2 regions of the Pseudomonas sp. Emmai genome follow, and region 1 is predicted to be linked to the other one. Evidence: riboswitches for the same ligand, from Rfam matches in the RefSeq annotation. Region 1 holds a riboswitch; the other holds the start of a gene.

Region 1 (11,267 bases):
GCCGGGGTCAGATCGCCACCGACGTGATCCGCGACCACTTCTGGGCGCTGTTCCAGGCCCCGGAGCATGACCTCTATATCATCGACCCGAACTACCGCGGCCAGGCCACGCCGTTGCTGGCGATGCCGGGGCAGAACGACGATGTCGGCAGCGTCCTGAGCCTGTGGCGCGACTACCGCGACAAGCGCAACGAATACGAAGCCCTGCGCCGGGACAGCTACGCCGATGCGCCGGCGCCGAGCTGGTCGACGTTGTGGGCGGGCAATGACAACGCGCTGCTGACGATCTTCCGCCACTTCGACAGCGCCTCGGTGAACAAGGGCCTGATCGGTGACGTGCCGCAAACTATCTGGCTGTTCGACTTCCCGCTGCTGGAACGCACCTATTACCAGTTGGCGGTCAACTTCGATGTGTTCGGCAACGTCTCCCACCAGGCCCAGACACGCCTGTATTTCGACCTGATCCGCAACGGTGCCGAGCAAAATTTCCTGCGCCTGATGCCCGCCGATTCCCGGGGCGACTACCTCGACGATTGGTACCAGAGCGGCGGCAAATTCAAGATGTGGCTGGATTACGAGGCCATCGACAACGACAAGCCCACCGCGCTGAAACTCGACGAAAAAGACCCGAAACGCGACTTTGCGATGCAGTTGCTGGGCCGTTACGGCGAACTCAATGCCAAGCCCGATCCGATCAACCGTTGCGACGGTGCCTATTGCTCGCGGCCGAACATCGACCCGGCGTTGCAGAACGCCGAACAGGCCCTGAGTCGCCTGACGTCGCGGCCGGCGGCGGGGTTGAAGGTGATTGATCAGTTGCCGGAAGCGACCATGTTGCGCATCGAATCGGCTAGCGGTAAACGCGAGATCTACAGCCTGCTGCGCAACCGTGCCCACAGCAACGTGGCGTTCCTGCTCGGCGAGTCCCTGCGTTATCAGCCAGGGCTCGACACATTGACCATTTACCCGGGCGTGCTCAGCAGCTACCCGAACTTCATGTTCAACATCCCGGCGGATCAGGTGCCGGCGTTTGTGGATGCGATGGAGAACGCCAAGGATGCCCATCGCTTCGAGAAGATTGTCGAGCGCTGGGGGATTCGGCGCAGTCATCCGCAGTTCTGGTTCTACTTCCATGATCTGAGCCAGTACGTTCACGAAACCGACCCGGTGGAAGAGGGCGTGCTGGACATGAACCGGTACGAGAATCTTTGATCGACCTTTGAACAGCGTCCGGTGTCCCACCTGTAATGCCGCCAATCCCCTGTAGGAGCAAAGCTTGCTCGCGAAGAGGCCGTCACATTCAACATTGATGTCGACTGACACGCCGCTTTCGCAAGCAAGCTTCGCTCCTAGAAGGACTATGCGGTGATTTGACGGGAGGGCGGTTGATGTTGATGTCGGTACAAGCCCTGCGCTTCATCGCGGCCTGGGCGGTGGTCGGCCACCATTTCATGCAGATTTTCTTCGACTTCCACGCTCGTGGGCCGGTGGGGCAGGCGTTTATCGACAAGGGCGCAGTGGGGGTCGATGTGTTCTTTGTCATCAGTGGGCTGGTGATTTTCCTGTCCACCGAGGGCAAATCCCTGCCGCCGGCGCGATTCCTGTTGTATCGGCTGTTTCGCATCGTCCCGGCGTATTGGCTGTATACCGCGCTGATGGCGTTGGTGGTCGTATTCGCCAGACCGGTGTTGCCGGATCAGACGGTCGATTGGTCGCATTTCCTGCTGTCGCTATTGTTTATTCCTACGGAGAATCCCGGCGGCTATGGGATTTATCCGACCCTCAACGTCGGCTGGACGTTGAACTACGAAATGCTGTTTTACCTGTTGTTCGGCTGGGCGTTACTGTTCCGTCTGCACTGGCGGTTATGGATCGTCGCGGCGCTGCTGTTCGCGGTGTGCCAGGCCTGGACCGGTTATGGCTGGGTCAGCGAGTTCTACCGTTCGGACATCGTTTATGAGTTTTTGCTGGGGATTGCCCTTGGCATGGTTTATCGCCGGGGCTGGATCAAACCGGGGTTATACCTGCCGTTGCTGGGGATTGTGGGCGCGTTGTTGACCATTTATCACCTGGCCCCGGAGCCTCGATTCCTGGCATGGGGCTTGCCAAGTGCCGTGCTGGTGATGGCGTGCATCTCGCTGGAACGCTATGTCGAGCACAACCGGGTGTTCGAACTGCTCGGTAATTGTTCCTACTCGGTGTACCTGATGCATGTGCTGGTGCTGTCCGCCGGTGGATTTGTCGCACAGCGTTATGGCGTGAATCCCTACGTGATGTTCACCGTTTGCGCGGCGACCATCGGCCTGGGTTCCTGGGCAAGTTACGAATGGGTGGAAAAACGCAGCTATCGGTGGCTTAAAGCCCGGATTGACGGCGAAACGGTTGCTCAACCCGTACCGGCGCTTTCCCGACAAAAATACTAGGACTTTGTGCCGCGCGATGATTGGCGTAAACTGCGCCCAAGCCTGCGAGGAGTTTCCATGACCGCTATTACCATCACTGACGCCGCCCACGATTATCTGGCAGATCTGCTCTCCAAGCAGAACACCCCAGGCATCGGCATCCGCGTCTTCATCACCCAGCCTGGCACCCAGTACGCCGAAACCTGCATTGCCTACTGCAAGCCGGGCGAAGAAAAACCTGAAGACACCGCGTTGGGGCTCAAAAGCTTCACCGCGTACATCGATTCGTTCAGCGAAGCTTTCCTGGACGACGCGGTGGTCGACTACGCCACCGACCGCATGGGCGGCCAGCTGACCATTAAGGCACCAAACGCCAAAGTACCGATGGTCAACGCCGACAGCCCGGTCAACGAGCGCATCAACTACTACCTGCAAACCGAGATCAACCCGGGGCTCGCGAGCCACGGCGGTCAGGTCAGCCTGATCGATGTGGTCGAAGACGGCATCGCCGTCCTCAAGTTCGGTGGTGGTTGCCAGGGCTGCGGCCAGGCAGACGTCACCTTGCGCGAAGGCATCGAGCGCACCTTGCTCGAACGCATTCCCGAGCTCAAGGGTGTTCGCGACGTGACTGACCACACGCAGAAAGAAAACGCCTACTACTAAGGTGTTCGCTGCGACATAAAAAAACGGCGCCCCGTGAGCGCCGTTTTTTTTATGATCGTTCCCACGCAGAGCGTGGGGACGATTATCTTACGGGCGGTACAAATGCGCATGCCCAGCGCGATAAAGCGACGACTCACTAAACGCATCACTCCCCAACACACGCCCCACCAGAATCAACGCCGTACGCCGAAACCCCTTGGCTTCAACCTTCGCGGCAATGTCCTCCAGCGTTCCCACCACCCAATCCTGATCCGGCCACGTCGCCCGGTGAATCACCGCGATCGGGCAGTCCGCGCCGTAATGCGGCAGCAATTCTGCGAGGATCTTCTGCAGATGATTGACCCCCAGATGAATCGCCATGGTCGCCCCATGCTGCGCCAGGCTGCCCAGTTCTTCACCGGGCGGCATCGACGTCTTGTCGGCGTAACGGGTGAGGATTACGCTTTGCGAGATATCCGGCAACGTCAGTTCGGCACCCAATAGCGCCGCGCAAGCCGATGTCGCTGTGACGCCGGGAATGATTTCAAACGCAATATCGAGTTCACGCAGGTAGCGAATCTGCTCACCAATCGCGCCATACAAACTCGGATCGCCAGAATGCACCCGCGCCACATCCTGCCCCTTGGCGTGAGCGGTCTTGATCAATTCAATGATCTGTTCCAGGTGCAACTCGGCGCTGTTGACCACCGTGCCGGCCCGGTGGCCTTCCAGCACGGCCGCCGGCACCAGCGAACCGGCGTAGATGATTACCGGGCAGCTGCGAATCAGCCGTTGGCCTTTGACGGTGATCAGTTCCGGGTCGCCGGGACCTGCGCCAATGAAGTAGACGGTCATCATCCGTTCCTAAAATAAAGAGCTGTCAGAAAAAGGGCTTGGGCAAGGCTTCAGATGAAGATTGCTCATGATCGAGGCGGGGATTATCGGGGATTTCAGGCAGCACAGGCCAATGCGAGCGTGGCCTGGGCGTATTTCTGTCGTGAAATCAGCAGCTTCGCCGGGGCCTGGGCCAGGTGTTCAGCCAGGGCCAGGGCGGCGCTTTCCGCGACGCCGTAACAGCCGGTGCGTTCGAACGCGATCTGCGATTGATGGCTGAGTTGCGGCTGATAACCGGCCAATTGCTCACTGCTGAAATACATCAATTCCAGCCCCAACTGCGCGGCCAACTCGATCAGGCCAGGCTCATCACGCTTCAAGTCGATACTGGCCAACGCCTTGATCTGCCGAAGTTCGATTTGATGCGCCTGCAGTGCCTGATCGAGCAGCGCCCGCAGCGTGCTGGCGGGACAGCCGCGCTGGCAGCCCAGGCCGACCACTAGCGTCGGCGCTGTGCGGGTGTCAGTCATGCGTGGGATTGGCCATCGCTTTTGCGGCGGAACAACCAGGCGCTGATCAGGCCCAAGGCCAGCCAGAACACCACGTTGGTCAACTGCGAAGCGATTTTGAACTGCGATTCCAGGGCTTCAGGGGCCAGCATCGAGTGCACTTCCGGTTGCGGTGCGCCAATCACATGCGGAACCGCGAGGATCGCCACGCCGAGGATCTTCATCAGCCAGTGGCGGCTGAACACGATCAGCGCGATGCCGACCGCGGTGGAGGCGGCGGTGCCAACCCACCAGATCTGCCGTTGTGCCAGGTCGGCGGCGGCCGTGCCCGGCAATTCCGGTGGCAGGCCGAGGGTCGGCGCCAGTACGAAGGTCGCGTAGCCCGCCAAGCCCCAAAGCAGGCCCTGAGCGGTTTTGGTCGGCGCGCGCAGGGTGTAGAGACCAGCGAGCATCAACGCGAATCCGACGGCGACCACCAGGTTACCGCCCGTGGTGGACAGCACGCGCTGCCAGCCGTCTTCCGGCTCCCAGGCTTCGGCGTCGTGAGTGTGAGCAGCCATGGCGCCGTCGGTGTGCTCGTGAGCAACCACGGCCGCAGGCTCGGATTTTTCATAGGTTTCCGCCTGAAGAATCAGCGGAGCAACCCAGAAACTTTGCAGCAGGGTCAACAACAGGGCGGCCAGCAACCCGGTGAAACCTGCGGTTTGCGCAATACGCTTGAACATGTCGGCAGGTCTCAATGGCACGGGAACGCGGAGCTGTGACGGGTATCGTGGGCGGCGTTGTGCACCGCTTCGATGTGCGAGAAACCGGCGAAATACACCAGGCACGCACCCAGGATCGACGCGCATACGGCGGCGGTCAGGCGTTGGCTCAGGGTTGTGGTGCTGCTGGCGGTGCTGCTGTGGTCGGTGCTGCTGATGATCGACATGGCGCTTCCCTCTGGTCTGTCAGCGGGTGAATAGAGCGCATGAAAGACCCTTGCGCATAGGGTGCGCAAAGGTTCGAACAGCGCCCGCCCACCGCGGGTTTGTTATTCAGTGATCGTAGTGGTCACTTTGTGTTGCGGGCCGGTCTCCGGGCTCACGAGGGGCTTGGGCTTGCACCGAAACCTGCAAGAATCGCCTTCCCATGCCGAACTGCCGGCACAGTGGATCTGATTCTTCGCTCGCTTACCGTTGCGGGGGCAGCACCGGACTGACATGACTTTAGAGTAAAGCACATGATTCACCGGTTTCCCGTTTCACCCTGTGAAGGGCACCCGTAACAAGGCGCACAGGAGAGCATGGGCGGGGCGGGGGAGTCAATTGGCAGGGGTTCTCAGTTAAAGACCGAGTCGCTGCCTTCGCGGGCAAGCCTCGCTCCTACACGAGCGCCGCCGTCCTGTTGATCGTTCCCACGCGCAGCAAAGGAATGCAGCCCTGGACGCTCCGCGTCCCCATCGAAAGCCGAACGCGGAGCGTCCGTTGAGGCATTCCCACGCAGGGCGTGGGAACGATCATCACCCCGCAGACGTTGACCCGCCCCCAACCGATGCGTAGCCTTGCGCTTTCGAGGTTCTTCGGCGTCTGCCGAAGCTAAGAAGGGAACGCGGTCGATGCCGCGGCTGCCCCCGCAACTGTGAACGGTGATGTTCGCTGCCACGCCACTGCAAGCCCTGTCCAAAGGGTTCGCGGGAAGGCGCAGCGAATGCCAGGCCACCAAGGCCGGCGCACTGGAAGCCAGGAGACCTGCCTCGAAACGAATTCTCACTACAACCGGGCGGGGTGATCCGGTGGCGAAATCTTCCGCGCATTCATCGCCGCGGTTGTCGTCCCGTATGCCCGCCACCTTGCCAAAGGGCATCCGATGAAAACACTGGCCAAACTCCCCGTCACCATCGTTACCGGCTTCCTCGGCTCGGGCAAAACCACCTTGCTGCGCCACATGCTGGACAACGCCCAGGGTCGCCGCATCGCGGTGATCGTCAACGAGTTTGGCGAGCTGGGCATCGACGGCGAAATCCTCAAGCAGTGCTCCATCGGCTGCACCGAAGAAGAAGCCAACGGCCGCGTCTACGAACTGGCCAACGGCTGCCTGTGCTGCACCGTCCAGGAAGAATTCTTCCCGGTGATGCGCGAATTGGTCGCCCGTCGCGGCGACCTCGACCACATCCTGATCGAAACCTCGGGCCTGGCCCTGCCAAAACCCCTGGTACAAGCCTTCCAGTGGCCGGAAATCCGCAGCGCCTGCACGGTTGACGCGGTCATCACCGTGGTCGACAGCCCGGCCGTCGCCGCCGGCACCTTCGCCGCGTTCCCGGATCAAGTCGATGCCCAGCGCAAACTCGACCCGAACCTGGACCACGAATCGCCCCTGCACGAACTGTTCGCCGACCAACTCGCCAGCGCCGACCTCGTGATCCTCAACAAGGCCGACCTGATCAGCCCGGAAGACCTGGCCCGCGTACGCCTGGAAGTCGCCGAAGAACTGCCGCCAGCGGTCAAAGTCATCGAAGCCAGCAGCGGCCGCGTACCACTGGACGTGCTGATCGGCCTCGGTGCCGGCTCCGAAGAACACATCGACAGCCGTCACAGCCACCACGATCACCACCACGGTGACGGCGATGACGACCACGATCATGACGCCTTCGATTCCATCTCCATCGAACTGCCCCAAGCCGACGAAAGCCTGCTGATGGACGCGCTGACGCAACTGGTGGTCAAGCACGGCATCCTGCGCGTTAAAGGTTTCGCCGCGATCCCGAACAAACCGATGCGCCTGTTGATCCAGGGCGTGGGCACGCGTTTTGACAAGCACTTCGACCGTCAGTGGGGCGCCGATGAAGCGCGCACCACCCGTCTGGTGTTGATCGGCCAGGAATTGGACGCCGCGCAACTCGAAGCGCAACTGCGCGCCGCGCTCAGCGTTTAAGCCATGCACCTGCTCAGGACCCAGCCCGGCGGTTTCGTGTCGGATGACAACATTGCCGACCTTGGACAAACCCCCGCCGAGCTGGTGATCCTGTGCAGCGGCGACTCCAGCCTCGCGCTGCTCGCCGAAGCCGCGCAGCAGTTGCCCGACGACTACCCGAGCGTGCGCCTGGCCAATCCGATGCAGGTGCAGAATCACGCGTCGGTGGATTTGTACGTCGATGAAGTGCTGCGCCACGCCAAGGTGATTCTGATCTCGCTGCACGGCGGCATCGCCTATTGGCGTTACGGTGTCGAGCGGCTGGTCGAGCTGTCCGAACGCGGCGTGCAACTGATCCTGGTGCCCGGCGATGACCGCCCGGACCCGGAACTCAGCGACTTGAGCACCGTGGGCGCTGAAGACCGTGATCGCCTCTGGCAGTTTCTGCGTCAGGGCGGCATGGGCAATGCCCTGGATTTTTTCCGTTGCCTGGCCAGTCGCTGGCTGGACCGGGACTACGCCTGGGCCGAGCCACAAACCCTGCCGCGCACCGCGATCTACCACCCGAAAAAAAGCCCCGCAGACCTGAGCGATTGGCAAGCCGACTGGCAGGCTGATCAACCGGTGTCGGCGGTGCTGTTCTACCGCTCGCATTTGCAGGCGGCGAACACCGGTTTCATCGATATTTTCTGCCAGCGTCTGCAAGCAGCGGGTTTGAACCCGTTGCCGATTGCGGTGGCCAGTTTGAAAGAACCCGGCTGCCTGACGGTGGTCGAGGACCTGTTGGATGAAGTGCAGGCGGCGGTGATTTTGAACACCACCGGTTTCGCCCAATCCAGCCCCGAAGCGCCGCATTTGCGACCGTTTCGCCGCAACATTCCCGTCATTCAGGCGATTTGCGCCCAGGACAACGAACCCGGCTGGCGCGCCAGCGAACAGGGCCTCGGCCCGCGGGATCTGGCGATGCACATCGCGCTGCCGGAACTCGACGGGCGGATCATCAGCCGGCCGATCAGCTTCAAGGACCTGGCCTGGCGCAGCGAGCGCAGTCAGTCCGATGTGGTCTGCTACCGGCCGCAACCGGAGCGCATGGACTTCGTCGCCGAACTGGCGCGGCGCTGGATCGATCTGGCGCGGGTGCCCAACGGCGAAAAACGCATCGCGCTGATCCTGGCCAACTACCCGACCCGCGATGGTCGCATCGGTAACGGCGTCGGCCTCGACACCCCGGCGGCGGCGCTGAATATCCTGCGTGCGTTGCATAACGAAGGTTATCCGCTGCCCGCCGAGTTGCCGGACAGCGGCACCGCGTTGATCCAGCAGTTGCTTGGCGGCGTCAGCAACGACCTCGACACCCTCGACCAGCGCCCGTGCATGCAAAGCCTGGCGCTGGTCGATTACGACCTGATGTTCAACGCACTGCCCGAAGCCAACCGCCAAGCGGTGCTGGAGCGTTGGGGGGCGCCGCAAAACGATCCAATGTTCCGCGGCGGGCGGATGATGATCGCCGGTCTGCGCTTCGGCCTGACCTTCGTCGGCATCCAGCCGGCCCGGGGGTATCAGGTTGATCCGAGCGCGGTCTATCACGACCCGGACCTGGTGCCGCCCCACGGCTACCTGGCGTTCTACTTCTGGCTGCGCAACACCTACGGCGCCCATGGCGTGATCCACGTCGGCAAGCACGGCAACCTTGAATGGCTGCCGGGCAAGGGTGTGGGGCTGTCGGAAAACTGCTGGCCGGACGCATTGCTCGGGCCGCTGCCGAACATCTATCCGTTTATCGTCAACGACCCGGGCGAGGGCGCCCAGGCCAAGCGCCGCACCCAGGCCGTGATCATCGATCACCTGATGCCGCCCCTGACCCGCGCCGAAACCTACGGCCCGCTGCGTAACCTGGAATTGCTGGCAGACGAGTATTACGAAGCGCAACTGCTCGATCCACGTCGCGCCCGTGAATTGCAGCGCGACATCCTGCAACTGGTGCGCGACACGCATATCGACCGCGAACTGCAACTGGACGCGAAACTCGACAGCGACGCGGATGCGGCGATCTGGTTGCCGCGCCTGGACACCTATTTGTGTGATTTGAAGGAATCGCAGATTCGCGATGGCCTGCACATCTTCGGCGAATCGCCGACCGGGCGGTTGCGCATTGATACGTTGTTGGCGTTGCTGCGGATTCCCCGGGGGGATGGGCGTGGGGCGCAGTCGAGTGTGTTGCGGGCGTTGGCCAAGGCGTTCGGGTTGGGGTTTGATCCGCTGGATTGTGAGTTGGCCGAGCCGTGGACGGGTGCGCGTCCTGATGAGCTGCAAGCGGTCAGTGATGAAGTGTGGCGCACGGCGGGGGATACCCGGGAGCGTCTTGAATTGTTCGCCGCCCAGCTGATCGAACAGACCTTGAATGCAAAGGGGGAGCAACTGTGGCGAGGGGGCTTGCCCCCGTTGGGTCGCGAAGCGGGCCCGCTTATCCCTGAAAAGCAGGGGACTGCTGCGCAGTCCAACGGGGGCAAGCCCCCTCGCCACAAAAGCCCGCTCCCACAGGGGCCGAGTTGGGCCGAAGTGAACGCGATACTCGACAATCTGTGCGAGGTGGTCGCCCCACGCCTGGACGCCTGCGGCCCGGCCGAAATGCGCGGCTTGCTCGACGCCCTCAGCGGCCGTTTCGTCCCGGCTGGCCCCAGCGGTGCACCGAGTCGCGGTCGCCTCGACGTGCTGCCCACCGGGCGCAATTTCTATTCCGTGGATGTGCGCAACCTGCCGACCACCACGGCATGGCGCATCGGTTTCCAGTCGGCCAACCTGATACTCGAACGGCACTTGCAGGACCACGGCGACCACCTGCGTCAATTGGGCCTGTCGGTGTGGGGCACGGCGACCATGCGCACCGGCGGCGACGACATCGCCCAGGCCATGGCACTGATGGGCGTGCGCCCGGTGTGGGCCACGGGCAGTCAGCGGGTCGATGATTTCGAGATCCTGCCGGTCAGTTTGCTCGACCGTCCGCGCGTGGACGTGACCTTGCGCGTGTCCGGGTTCTTCCGCGATGCGTTTGCCAACCTGATTCGCCTGTTTGACGCCGCCGTACAAGCGGTTGCCGACCTGGACGAACCGGACGATCTCAACCCACTGGCGGCCAAGGTGCGCGCCGAACGTGAGGCCTTGCTGGCCAGCGGTCTGGATGAAGACGCCGCCCGGCGTCAGGCGGGCTGGCGGATTTTCGGGGCCAAACCCGGTGCCTACGGCGCGGGCGTGCAGGGCGCCATCGACGGTCGCTTGTGGCAAAGCCGCGAGGATCTGGCCGAGGTCTACCTGAACTGGGGCGGTTACGCGTACGGCGGCTCCGACGAAGGCACCGCTGCTCGCGAACAATTCGCCCAGCGCCTGAGTCAGGTGCAAGCGGTGCTGCAGAATCAGGACAACCGCGAGCATGACTTGCTCGATTCCAACGATTACTACCAATTCCAGGGCGGTATGCTCGCGGCCGTGGAAACCCTGAGCGGCGAGGCGGCGGCCAGTTATCACGGCGATCACAGTCAGCCGGATTTGCCGAAGATTCGCACCTTGAAGGAAGAGTTGAACCGGGTGATACGCTCCCGAGCGGCGAATCCGAAGTGGATTGATGGGGTCAAGCGCCATGGCTACAAGGGCGCTTTCGAACTCGCGGCGACGGTCGATAACCTGTTTGCCTTTGATGCGACGACGCAGTTGATCGACGATCACCAGTACGCGTTACTGGCGGATGCGTATTTGCTCGATCCAGCGACCCGGGATTTTGTGCGCGAGCATAATCCCCATGCCTTGCGGGATATGGCGGAGCGGATGCTGGAGGCGCAGCAGCGCGGGATGTGGCAGGAGCCAGGCGAGTACCGCGAGGCGCTGGAGAATTTGTTGCTCGATATAGAAGAGGACAGCTGACCCGACATTTGAAAGCGCCACCTACCTGTGGCGAGGGAGCTTGCTCCCGTCCGGCTGCGAAGCAGTCGTAGACC
Region 2 (11,267 bases), 1.3 Mb from region 1:
TAAACGAGAAACCGAGAAGTCACAAAAAGATCGATTGAATTTGCAAATGAGGTTGATAGCGGGCATAGTCTCGGCTTCTTTACAACTATCAGCCACGGTCGTGCCCATGCTAAATCGCTTCGCACCCCTCGTGCCTCTCGCACTCGTCACCCTGTTGTTCGGTTGCGCTGCTCACTCTCCAGTGTCCCAGCAGGCGCCTCAACAGCAGGTTAAAAACTCTGTTACCGCCCAATCTTCCGTTCTTTATCAGGAAGAGGTGGCCACCGAAAAGGAACTGGCAGACTTCGCCGATGGCAAGTCCTACCAGCTTCCGGTTCTGGCCGACAGCATCCTCGAACGTGGCATGTCCCTGATCGGTACTCGTTACCGTTTCGGCGGTACCTCTGAAGCCGGTTTCGACTGCAGCGGTTTCATCGGCTATCTGTTTCGTGAAGAGGCCGGCATGAACCTGCCGCGCTCCACTCGCGAAATGATCAACGTGGACGCCCCTCTGGTGTCGCGCAACAACCTGAAGCCTGGCGACTTGCTGTTCTTCGCCACCAACGGTCGTCGCGGTCGCGTCAGTCACGCCGGTATCTACCTCGGTGATGACCAGTTCATCCACTCCAGCAGCCGCAAAAGCGGTGGCGTGCGGGTCGATAACCTGGGCGACAGCTACTGGAGCAAGACCTTCATCGAAGCCAAGCGCGCACTCGCGATGGCTCCGACCGTGGTCACTGCTCGCAAGTAAGCACACTTTATGTAAGGCGAACTTAAAGTCTTACTTGAAGTTTGGCGCATAGGCGCTAGAATCCTGATCTATTATTGATGGCAAACCGCCTGCGCCCAGCGCAGGCGGTTTTCTTTTCTGTCCTTCCGACAGAAAAAGCCGCAGCCCGATCAGGTGTTTTGCTTATGACAATGTCAGCCCGCCTCACCCTGATGTTCTTCGCAGCGCTGCTCAGCGGCTGCGCCAGCCGCACACCACCGCCATCTGCGCCCGTGGTTCGCGCGCCGATTGTTTTCAGTGCCGCCCAATCATTCTCGCCTGAAGCCGAAGACGTGTTGTTCCGCGCCTTGGGCCTGGTGGGCACGCCGTATCGCTGGGGCGGCAACACGCCGGATTCCGGGTTCGATTGCAGCGGCCTGATCGGTTACGTCTACCGTGACGTCACCGGCATTTCCCTGCCGCGCACCACCCGCGAGATGATCAGCATGCAAGCGGCCAATGTCGGCAAGGAAGGCCTGCAAACCGGCGACCTGATCTTCTTCGCCACCAACGGCGGCTCCCAAGTCAGCCACGCCGGAATTTATGTCGGTGAAGGCCGCTTCGTCCACGCCCCGGCCACCGGCGGCACGGTGAAGCTCGACAGCTTGTCCAAAGCCTATTGGCAGAAAGCCTACCTGAGCGCCAAACGCGTCTTGCAACCTGAGCACCTGGCGCGTAATCAGTAATTTTCCCGGCAAGAGGTTGTCATGACCGCTCGCACGCTCAATCTCGACGATTCCCTCTATAGCTACCTGCTCGACGTTTCCCTCAGGGAAACGCCGCTGCTCAAGCGTTTGCGCGATGAAACCCAGGCGCTGCCCACGGCGCGCTGGCAGGTAGCGCCGGAGCAGGGGCAGTTCCTCGCCTTGCTGGTCAAGCTCACCGGCGCCCGGCGTTTGCTGGAAGTGGGCACCTTCACCGGTTACAGCGCCTTGTGCATGGCGGCGGCGCTGCCGGATGACGGCTCGCTGATCTGTTGCGATATCCCTGGCGACTACAACGCCACGGCCGTGCGTTACTGGCAGGAGGCAGGCCTGGCCGAGCGCATCGACCTGCGCCTGGCGCCAGCGCTGGAAACCCTTGCGCAACTGTCAGGGCCGTTTGACCTGATCTTCATCGATGCCGACAAGGCCAACTACCCGAGTTATCTGGAACACGCCCTGCGTTTATTGCGGGTGGGTGGTTTGGCGGTGTTCGATAACACGTTGTGGAGTGGGCGGGTGCTGGAGAGCAATCCCGACAGTGCGGACACGCGGGCGATTCAAGCGCTGAATCGAGCCTTGAAGGGGGACGCACGAGTGGATTTGTCGTTATTGCCGATTGGCGATGGATTGACGCTGTGCCGCAAACGGTAAGTGTCTGTTGAAAAATCGCAGCCTTCGGCAGCTTCCACAATGGATTGCCGAAGACTGCGATTTTTTTTGCTGTTTATTTAACTGCCGAAACCCGCCACACCTTGTTCCCCACATCGTCCGCCACCAGCAAGTCCCCCTGCTGATCGATCACCACACCCACCGGCCGGCCCAAGGCGTTTTCGTCCTTGTCGAGGAACCCGGTCAGCACATCCACCGGCGCCCCGGTCGGTTTGCCCGCCGTGAACGGTACGAAAATCACTTTATAGCCGCTGTGCGGTTTGCGGTTCCACGAGCCGTGCTGGCCGACGAAAGCGCCGTTGGTAAACGGTGCCGGCAACTTGCTGCCTTCGGCAAAGGTAAAGCCCAGCGAGGCGGTGTGCGGGCCGACGGCGTAGTCCGGGGCGATGGCTTTGGCCACCAGGTCCGGGTTCTGCGGCTCGACGCGCACATCGACGTGCTGCCCGTAATAGCTGAACGGCCAGCCATAGAAGGCGCCGTCCTTGACCGAGGTGATGTAGTCCGGCACCAGGTCGCTGCCGATTTCATCGCGCTCGTTGACCGATGTCCACAGCGCACCGCTATTCGGTTCCCAGCCCATGCCGTTGGGGTTGCGCAGGCCGGAGGCGAAGATTCGGTGGTTGCCGGTGGCGCGGTCGACTTCCCAGATCGCCGCGCGACCTTCTTCCTTGTCCAGGCCGTTTTCGCCGACGTTACTGTTGGAGCCCACGGTCACGTACAGCTTGCTCCCGTCCTTGCTGGCGATGACGTTCTTGGTCCAGTGGTGATTCAGCGTGCCGCCCGGCAGGTCGATGACCTTCATGGGCTCTGACTTGATCGCCGTATCGCCGGTTTCATAGTGAAAACGCAGCAAACGATCGGTGTCGGCGACGTACAGGTCATTGCCGACCAGGGTCATGCCGAACGGCGAGTTGAGGTTTTCCAGGAACACCGTACGGGTTTCGGCCACGCCATCGTGGTCCTTGTCCCGCAGCAGCGTGATGCGGTTGGGGCTCGGCACGGCGGCACCGGCGCGACCCATGACTTTCTTCATCACCCAGCCGCGAATGCCTGTGCCGTCATCGGGCTTGGGCGGCGCGTTGGTTTCGGCCACCAGCACATCGCCGTTGGGCAGCACGTAAAGCCAGCGCGGGTGATCGAGATTTTCGGCAAACGCCGCCACCTGCGTGCCGGCTGCAGCGGTGGGTTTGGCACCGGCCGGCCAGCCGATCGCCGGGGCGATGTTCACCGTCGGGATCAGGGTTTTATTCGGTTCTGGCAACTTGGGCGAAGGGCCGGTGCCGTCCGTGACTTGCAGGCTGGAATGCTCGCCGCAGGCAACAAGCCCTCCGGCGAGCGCAATGACGAAAACGAGCTGGGGCTTGCGCATGCTGATCTTCCCTATGAATGCACTGTTTAATCATAGAGAAGTAAAAAAGCGCGATGGTTCAACCCGTCAACCACGGGCCTCTTTGAACAGCACGGCGATACCGGGGTGATAGTGGCCGGCTTCGTTGCGCAATTTGCGGTAGGCGTAGGGGAAATACCAGGCCACGGCGCAGGTGTGTTCCTTTTGCAGGTCGTCGACCATGTCCTGGAGTTCTTCCGGGGTCGCGCTTTGCTGGGCCTTTTGCGGGGCGACGAACAGGCAGCCGAGTTTCAGGTCGCTGGCGTAGCTGATGCGCTTGGCGTCGCTGGTGATATCGACCAGGGCTTGTGTCAGGTTCAGGCTGTTGACCTTGGGCCAGCGCTGGGTCGTCTGGAGGTAAGCACGTTCGTCGCTGGTGGCGATAAACAGGTCGGCGCGGGCATTGCGTTCGCCTTCTTCGACCTGCTTGCGGGTCGGCGTTTGTTGCAGCGTGACCATTTCCGCCATCCAGGCCGCCGCCGACAGCAGGCTGAGGTTGGCCTTTTCGTCAAACCAGTACGGCGTATCGTTGTCGCCGCGCACGGCGTTGTAGCGGTCGATACAGTCAAACCAGCGTTCCAGCAGCGGGCGCAGGAATTCCAGCTTCGGATTGCTGATGATCATGCCTTGCATGTGGCTCACCCTTGTTATTGTGTTGTGAGATGTGGCTCTTTGATATCATCGCTGAGCCTGTGGCACAAGAATAGCGGCAGATAATTGATCGACGGCAGTTATTCGCCCAGTGGCGTCCCGGCTTTAATTGACGCTCCACCCCCAACCCTCTAACCTTCGCGGCTTGTTTCAGGTGCTCTGTGGCTGCGGTCGACAGAGTGAAACAGGGAAACCGGTGAGTGATTTGCCCCACGTGTGCACAATCACGATCCCGGCGCTGCCCCCGCAACGGTAAATGAGTGAAAAACTGCGCCTAGAGCCACTGTGTTGAAAAACATGGGAAGGCGCGCAGTCCGGTGCAAACCGCTCATGAGCCCGGAGACCGGCCTGATCCATCCAGCGGCATCACGGTGGGCGATGCCAGGCTTCTTGCCGTCTATTCTTGTGCCTGCCCGCCGTTATCCAGCCTCAACGGAGAGCTCCCCCATGACTGATACCCCCGATCGTGACGAACGCCACCTGGCGCGCATGCAGCGCAAAAAAGCCGTGATTGACGAACGCATCGCCAACTCGCCGAACGAATGCGGCCTGCTGCTGGTGCTGACCGGCAACGGCAAAGGCAAAAGCAGCTCGGCCTTCGGCATGCTCGCCCGGTCCATGGGCCACGGCATGCAGTGCGGCGTGGTGCAGTTCATCAAGGGGCGTAACAGCACCGGCGAAGAGCTGTTCTTCCGCCGCTTCCCGGAGCAAGTGCGCTTTCATGTGATGGGCGAGGGCTTCACCTGGGAAACCCAGGACCGTCAGCGTGACATCGCCGCCGCCGAAGCCGCGTGGGAAGTGTCCCGCGAGCTGCTGCGCGATCCGTCGATCGGCCTGGTGGTGCTGGATGAGCTGAACATCGCCCTCAAGCACGGCTACCTCGATCTCGATCAAGTGCTCAGCGACTTGCAGGCCCGCCCGCCGATGCAGCACGTGGTGGTCACCGGTCGCGGCGCCAAGCCGGAGATGATCGAGCTGGCCGACACCGTCACCGACATGGGCGTGATCAAGCACGCGTTCCAGGCCGGGATCAAAGCGCAAAAAGGCGTCGAATTGTGAGTCAACCCCGTCACTGCCCGGCAGTACTGATTGCTGCGCCGGCCTCCGGCCAGGGCAAGACCACCGTCACCGCCGCGCTGGCCCGGTTGCATCGCAATCAGGGGCGTAAAGTGCGCGTGTTCAAATGCGGCCCGGACTTCCTCGACCCGATGATCCTCGAGCGTGCCAGCGGTGCGCCGGTGTATCAACTGGACATGTGGATGGTTGGCGAGCAGGACAGTCGTCGGCTGTTGTGGGAAGCGGCGGGTGAAGCCGACCTGATCCTGATCGAAGGCGTGATGGGTTTGTTCGACGGTACGCCGTCCAGCGCTGACCTGGCGCGGCATTTCGGCGTGCCGGTGCTCGGCGTGATCGACGGCACCGCCATGGCTCAGACCTTTGGCGCTTTGGCGTTGGGCTTGGCGAAGTATCAACCGGACTTGCCGTTTGCCGGCGTCCTGGCCAACCGCGTCGGCACCTTGCGTCACGCACAATTGCTCGAAGGCAGCCTCACCGAAGGCCTGCGTTGGTACGGCGCGCTGTCCCGGGAAACCGGGATCGAATTGCCCAGCCGTCACCTCGGTCTGGTCCAGGCCAGCGAGTTGAACGACCTCGATCTGCGCCTTGATGCCGCTGCCGATGCGTTGGCCAGCAGTTGCGAGGTAGCGCTGCCACCCGCTGTCGAATTCGCCGCCCCGGACGTGATCACCGCTGAACCGTTACTCAAAGGCGTGCGCATCGCCGTGGCCCGTGACGAAGCGTTTGCCTTCACCTACGGCGCCAGCCTGGATCTACTGCGGGCGATGGGTGCCGAGCTGGTGTTCTTCTCGCCGATCCGCGATACCCAATTGCCGGAGGCTGACAGCCTGTACCTGCCGGGTGGTTATCCGGAACTGCACCATGTGGCGCTGGCGCAGAACACTTCGATGCTGAGCGCAATCCGTGCGCACCATCAAGCAGGTAAACCCTTGCTCGCCGAATGCGGCGGCATGTTGTACCTGCTCGATTCCTTGACCGATGTCGAAGGCACCCGCGCGGAACTGGTCGGCTTGCTGGCCGGGGACGCCGTGATGCAAAAGCGTCTGGCCGCGTTGGCGTTGCAAGCCGTGGAACTGCCTGAGGGCTTGTTGCGCGGGCACACCTATCACCATTCGTTGACCAGCACCGAGCTGGAGCCGATTGCCCGGGGCCTGAGCCCCAACGGCGGGCGCGGGGCCGAAGCGGTTTATCGGGACGGGCGCATGACCGCTTCCTACGTGCACTTTTATTTCCCGTCCAACCCGCAAGCGATGGCGGCGTTGTTCAAGCCATGAAGCCAGAGGATCTTGCGTTCAGCGCGGCTGAGCGCGCGGCGGTCTACCGCGCCATCGGCGAACGTCGCGACATGCGTCACTTCAGCGGCGGCACCGTCGAACCCGAACTCCTGCGGCGCCTGCTCGAAGCCGCGCACCAGGCGCCCAGCGTCGGCCTTATGCAGCCGTGGCGCTTTATCCGCATCAGCGATAAAGCTCTACGCGGGCAGATCCAGCAACTGGTGGAAGAAGAACGCATCCGCACCGCCGAAGCCCTCGGCGAGCGCACCGATGAATTCATGAAGCTCAAGGTCGAAGGCATCAACGACTGCGCCGAAGTGCTGGTCGCCGCGCTGATGGACGACCGCGAGCGCCACATCTTCGGCCGTCGCACCTTGCCGGAAATGGACATGGCCTCGCTGTCCTGCGCGATCCAGAACCTGTGGCTGGCGTCCCGCGCCGAAGGATTAGGCATGGGCTGGGTGTCGTTGTTCGAGCCGCAAGCCCTGGCCGACCTGCTGGGTTTGCCCGCCGGTGCCAAGCCGTTGGCTGTGTTGTGCCTGGGCCCGGTCAAGGCCTTCTATCCGGCGCCGATGCTGGTGCTCGAAGGCTGGGCGCAGGCGCGTCCGCTCAGTGAGCTGCTGTACGAAAATTATTGGGGAGTGAGTCAATGAGTGTGGCGTTGTTGAGTGTCGCCGCCGTGGCGCTGGATGCGCTGCTGGGTGAACCCAAACGCTGGCATCCGCTGGTGGCGTTCGGTGGTTTTGCCGATCGCATCGAGCAACGATTCAACTCCGGTGGCCGCGGCTGGCGCAGTCATGGCGTCACCGCGTGGGTGATCGCGGTATTGCCACTGACCCTGTTGGCCACGGCGCTTTCATGGGCGCCTTATGTTGGTTGGCTGGTGGAAATCCTGGCGCTGTATTGCGCCCTCGGCATGCGCAGCCTCGGCGAACACGTCGAGCCGGTGGCCAAGGCCCTGCGCAGCGATGATCTGGAAGAAGCGCGCAAACGCGTAGGGTATCTGGTCAGCCGCCAGACCAGCGAACTGGATAAAACCGAAGTCGCCCGCGCCGCCACCGAATCCGTCCTGGAAAACGGCAGCGACGCGGTATTCGCCGCGCTGTTCTGGTTTGCGGTGGCCGGTGCGCCGGGCGTGGTGCTCTATCGTCTGAGCAACACCCTCGACGCCATGTGGGGCTATCGCAACGAACGTTTCGAACGCTTCGGCTGGGCGGCGGCGAAGATCGACGACGTCCTCAACTACATTCCTGCACGCCTGGTGGCGTTGACCTACGCGCTGCTGGGTAAAACCCGACTCGCACTGAAATGCTGGCGCACTCAAGGCCCGACCTGGGACAGCCCGAACGCCGGCCCCGTGATGGCGGCCGGTGCCGGGGCGCTGGGGGTCGAGCTGGGCGGGGCGGCGATTTATCACGGCGAACTGCATCAGCGTCCACAACTGGGCGAAGGCCCGGCGGCGGATGCCGACTCCATCGACCGTGGCTGGCAATTGGTCCAGCGCGGCGTATGGTTATGGCTGCTGATTCTCTGCGTGGGAGCTGAATTCTATGCTTGAGCACGGTGGCCGGTTGCGCAAGGCGGCGCTTGAATACGGCATCGCCGAAGCCGATTGGCTCGACCTCTCCAGCGGTCTGGCGCCGTGGCCGTTTCCGATCCCGGAGATTCCGCTGCGGGCCTGGGCGCGACTGCCGGAAACCGATGACGGTCTGGAGCAGGCCGCTTGCGATTATTACGGCGCCGCGCAAGTGCTGCCGGTGGCCGGTTCGCAAATGGCGATCCAGTTGCTGCCGCGTTTGCGTCGGGCCGGCAAGGTCGGCGTGCTGTCGCCGTGTTACGCCGAACATGCCGAAGCCTGGCGGCGCAATGGTTACATCGTGCGCGAAGTGCTGGAGCAGGAAGTCGACTTCTTTCTCGACCGCCTCGATGTGCTGGTGGTGGTCAACCCGAACAACCCGACGGGCCTGAGCCTGAGCCCGAGTCGCCTGCTCGACTGGCACTCGCGGCTGGCCCAGCGCGGCGGCTGGCTGGTGGTGGACGAAGCGTTCATGGATAACACGCCGCAGCTGAGCATCGCGCCGTTTGCCAATCAGGTCGGTTTGATCGTGTTGCGCTCCTTCGGCAAGTTTTTCGGTCTCGCCGGGGTGCGGCTGGGCTTTGTCCTGGCCGAGCGCAAATTGCTTAAATTGCTGGCCGAGCAAGTCGGACCTTGGGCCGTCAGCGGCCCGACCCGAGTGCTGGGTCAAGCCTGTTTGCAAGACACCGAAGGCCATGCCCGGCAACGGCTGCGCAGTGATGAGGCCAGTCAGCGTTTGGCCGCGTTGCTGGAGCGCTACGACCTCAAACCCCAGGGTGGTTGCGCCTTGTTTCAATGGCTGATCACCGAACGCGCCGAAGAGCTGCACGAATTCATGGCCCGGCGCGGCATCCTGCTGCGGTTGTTCACGAACAACAGCAGCCTGCGTTTCGGCCTGCCCGCCGATGCCGCCGAAGAAGCCCGTCTCGAACAAGCGCTGCAAGCCTTCGCCAAGGAAAGCCAATGACTACGTTGATGGTGCAGGGCACCACGTCCGACGCCGGTAAAAGCACGCTGGTGACGGCGTTGTGTCGCTGGGTTACGCGTCATGGCGTCAGTGTCGTGCCGTTCAAGCCGCAGAACATGGCGTTGAACAGCGCCGTGACTGCCGACGGTGGCGAGATCGGTCGCGCCCAAGCGGTGCAGGCCCAGGCCGCCAATCTGGAGCCGCACACCGACATGAACCCGGTACTGCTCAAACCCAACAGCGATACCGGCGCCCAAGTGATCATCCATGGCCGCGCCGTCACCACCATGAACGCCGTGGCCTATCACGATTACAAAGCCATCGCGATGCAAGCGGTGCTGGCCTCCCACGAACGGCTGAGCGCGGCATATCCGGTGGTGATGGTCGAAGGTGCGGGCTCGCCGGCGGAGATCAATCTGCGGGCCGGCGACATCGCCAACATGGGCTTTGCCGAAGCGGTGGATTGCCCGGTGGTGCTGATCGCCGACATCAATCGCGGCGGGGTTTTCGCCCATTTGGTCGGCACGCTGGAGCTGCTGTCGCCCAGCGAGCAGGCGCGGGTCAAAGGTTTCATCATCAACCGTTTTCGCGGTGACATCGCGTTGCTGCAACCGGGCCTCGACTGGCTCGAAGCACGCACCGGCAAACCGGTGATCGGCGTGCTGCCGTATGTGATGGACCTGCACCTGGAAGCCGAGGACGGCATCGACCAGCGCCAGACCGACAAGGCTGATCAGGTGTTGAAAGTGGTGGTGCCGGTGTTGCCGCGCATCAGCAACCACACCGATTTCGATCCGCTGCGTTTACACCCGCAAGTGGACCTGCAATTCATCGGCCCCGGCCAGGCGATTCCCGCCGCTGACCTGATGATTCTTCCCGGCTCGAAAAGCGTGCGCAGCGACCTCGCGTACCTGCGCGCCAACGGTTGGGACACGGCGATCTCCCGACACTTGCGCTACGGCGGCAAAGTGCTGGGGATTTGCGGCGGCCTGCAGATGCTCGGCGAACAGGTCCATGACCCATTGGGTCTCGAAGGCGCGCCGGGTTCCAGCGCCGGGCTGGGGTTGTTGGCCTTCGAAACCTTGCTCGAAGAAGAGAAGCAGTTGCGCAATGTGCGTGGGCGGCTGGCGTTGGAGAATGCCGAAGTCAGTGGTTATGAAATCCACGCGGGCGTGACCAGCGGGCCGGCACTGGAGCATGCGGCGGTGCAGTTGGATGACGGTCGCTGTGATGGCGCGCAAAGCCTCGACGGGCAGATTTTCGGCACTTACCTGCATGGCCTATTTGAATCACCTGCGGCGAGCAGCGCGCTGTTGCGTTGGGCTGGATTGCAGGACGTGCAGGACGTGGATTATCACGCCTTGCGCGAGCGCGATATCGAGCGGTTGGCGGATTTGGTGGAGAAGCATCTGGATACCGCGCTGTTGCGTGAGCTCTGTGGGTTTTGAGGTGATTTTGAGGGCGCCTTCGCGGGCAAGCCTCGCTCCTACAGGTAAAGCGGTGCTCACAAATACGACGCTAACCCTGTAGGAGCGAGGCTTGCCCGCGAAGAGGCCCGCAACAACACCGACGATTTTAAGGAATGAACCATGCTCCAACTAATCCTCGGCGGCGCCCGCTCCGGCAAAAGCCGCCTGGCTGAAAAACTCGCCACCGACAGTCGACTCCAGGTCACCTACATCGCCACCAGCCAACCTTTGGACGGCGAGATGAACGAACGGGTCGCCCATCACCGCGCCCGTCGCCCCGCCGAATGGGCGCTGATCGAAGAACCCCTGGAACTGGCCCGCGTCCTGCGCGAAAGCGCCCGCGCCGAGCGTTGCCTGCTGGTGGATTGCCTGACCCTGTGGCTGACCAATCTGCTGATGCTCGATAACCCCGAGCGCCTGATGGCCGAGCGCGATGCCTTGCTGGACTGCCTGGCCTCGCTGCCGGGTGAAATCATTTTTGTCAGCAACGAGACCGGAATGGGTGTCGTGCCGCTGGGCGAATTGACTCGCCGCTATGTCGATGAAGCCGGTTGGCTGCATCAAGCCCTGGCTGAGCGCTGTCAGCGTGTTGTCCTGACCGTCGCCGGCCTGCCCCTGACTCTGAAAGGTACTGCGTTATGACTCAATCCTGGTGGCTGAACCCGTGCAAGCCGATCGATGTGGCCGTCGTCGAACAGGCCGAGGCCCGGCAACAGCAACTGACCAAACCGGCCGGCTCCCTCGG

Evidence for each region. A riboswitch is a leader RNA that binds a small molecule or an ion and turns the genes downstream of it on or off. The one in region 1 is predicted to bind cobalamin.
Region 2: it holds a riboswitch for cobalamin, as region 1 does, so the genes downstream of both, cobO (cob(I)yrinic acid a,c-diamide adenosyltransferase) here and ACY4LX_RS16265 (CbtB domain-containing protein) in region 1, are expected to answer to the same signal.

Annotation. Positions count from the first base shown of each region.
Region 1 is NZ_CM143685.1:3,545,238-3,556,504, forward strand. Features, by position in the region: gene ACY4LX_RS16235 (fatty acid cis/trans isomerase) at 1-1,211, shown strand, start outside; gene ACY4LX_RS16240 (acyltransferase family protein) at 1,388-2,422, shown strand; gene nfuA (Fe-S biogenesis protein NfuA) at 2,480-3,064, shown strand; gene cobM (precorrin-4 C(11)-methyltransferase) at 3,152-3,898, opposite strand; gene ACY4LX_RS16255 (cobalamin biosynthesis protein) at 3,994-4,407, opposite strand; gene ACY4LX_RS16260 (CbtA family protein) at 4,404-5,111, opposite strand; gene ACY4LX_RS16265 (CbtB domain-containing protein) at 5,123-5,317, opposite strand; cobalamin riboswitch at 5,438-5,666, opposite strand; cobalamin riboswitch at 5,924-6,138, shown strand; gene cobW (cobalamin biosynthesis protein CobW) at 6,235-7,299, shown strand; gene cobN (cobaltochelatase subunit CobN) at 7,303-11,193, shown strand.
Region 2 is NZ_CM143685.1:2,208,631-2,219,897, forward strand. Features, by position in the region: gene ACY4LX_RS10010 (C40 family peptidase) at 107-730, shown strand; gene ACY4LX_RS10015 (C40 family peptidase) at 895-1,434, shown strand; gene ACY4LX_RS10020 (O-methyltransferase) at 1,456-2,103, shown strand; gene ACY4LX_RS10025 (PQQ-dependent sugar dehydrogenase) at 2,177-3,490, opposite strand; gene ACY4LX_RS10030 (hypothetical protein) at 3,557-4,141, opposite strand; cobalamin riboswitch at 4,295-4,525, shown strand; gene cobO (cob(I)yrinic acid a,c-diamide adenosyltransferase) at 4,607-5,218, shown strand; gene ACY4LX_RS10040 (cobyrinate a,c-diamide synthase) at 5,215-6,510, shown strand; gene bluB (5,6-dimethylbenzimidazole synthase) at 6,507-7,163, shown strand; gene cbiB (adenosylcobinamide-phosphate synthase CbiB) at 7,160-8,068, shown strand; gene cobD (threonine-phosphate decarboxylase CobD) at 8,061-9,053, shown strand; gene ACY4LX_RS10060 (cobyric acid synthase) at 9,050-10,501, shown strand; gene cobU (bifunctional adenosylcobinamide kinase/adenosylcobinamide-phosphate guanylyltransferase) at 10,643-11,164, shown strand; gene cobT (nicotinate-nucleotide--dimethylbenzimidazole phosphoribosyltransferase) at 11,161-11,267, shown strand, end outside.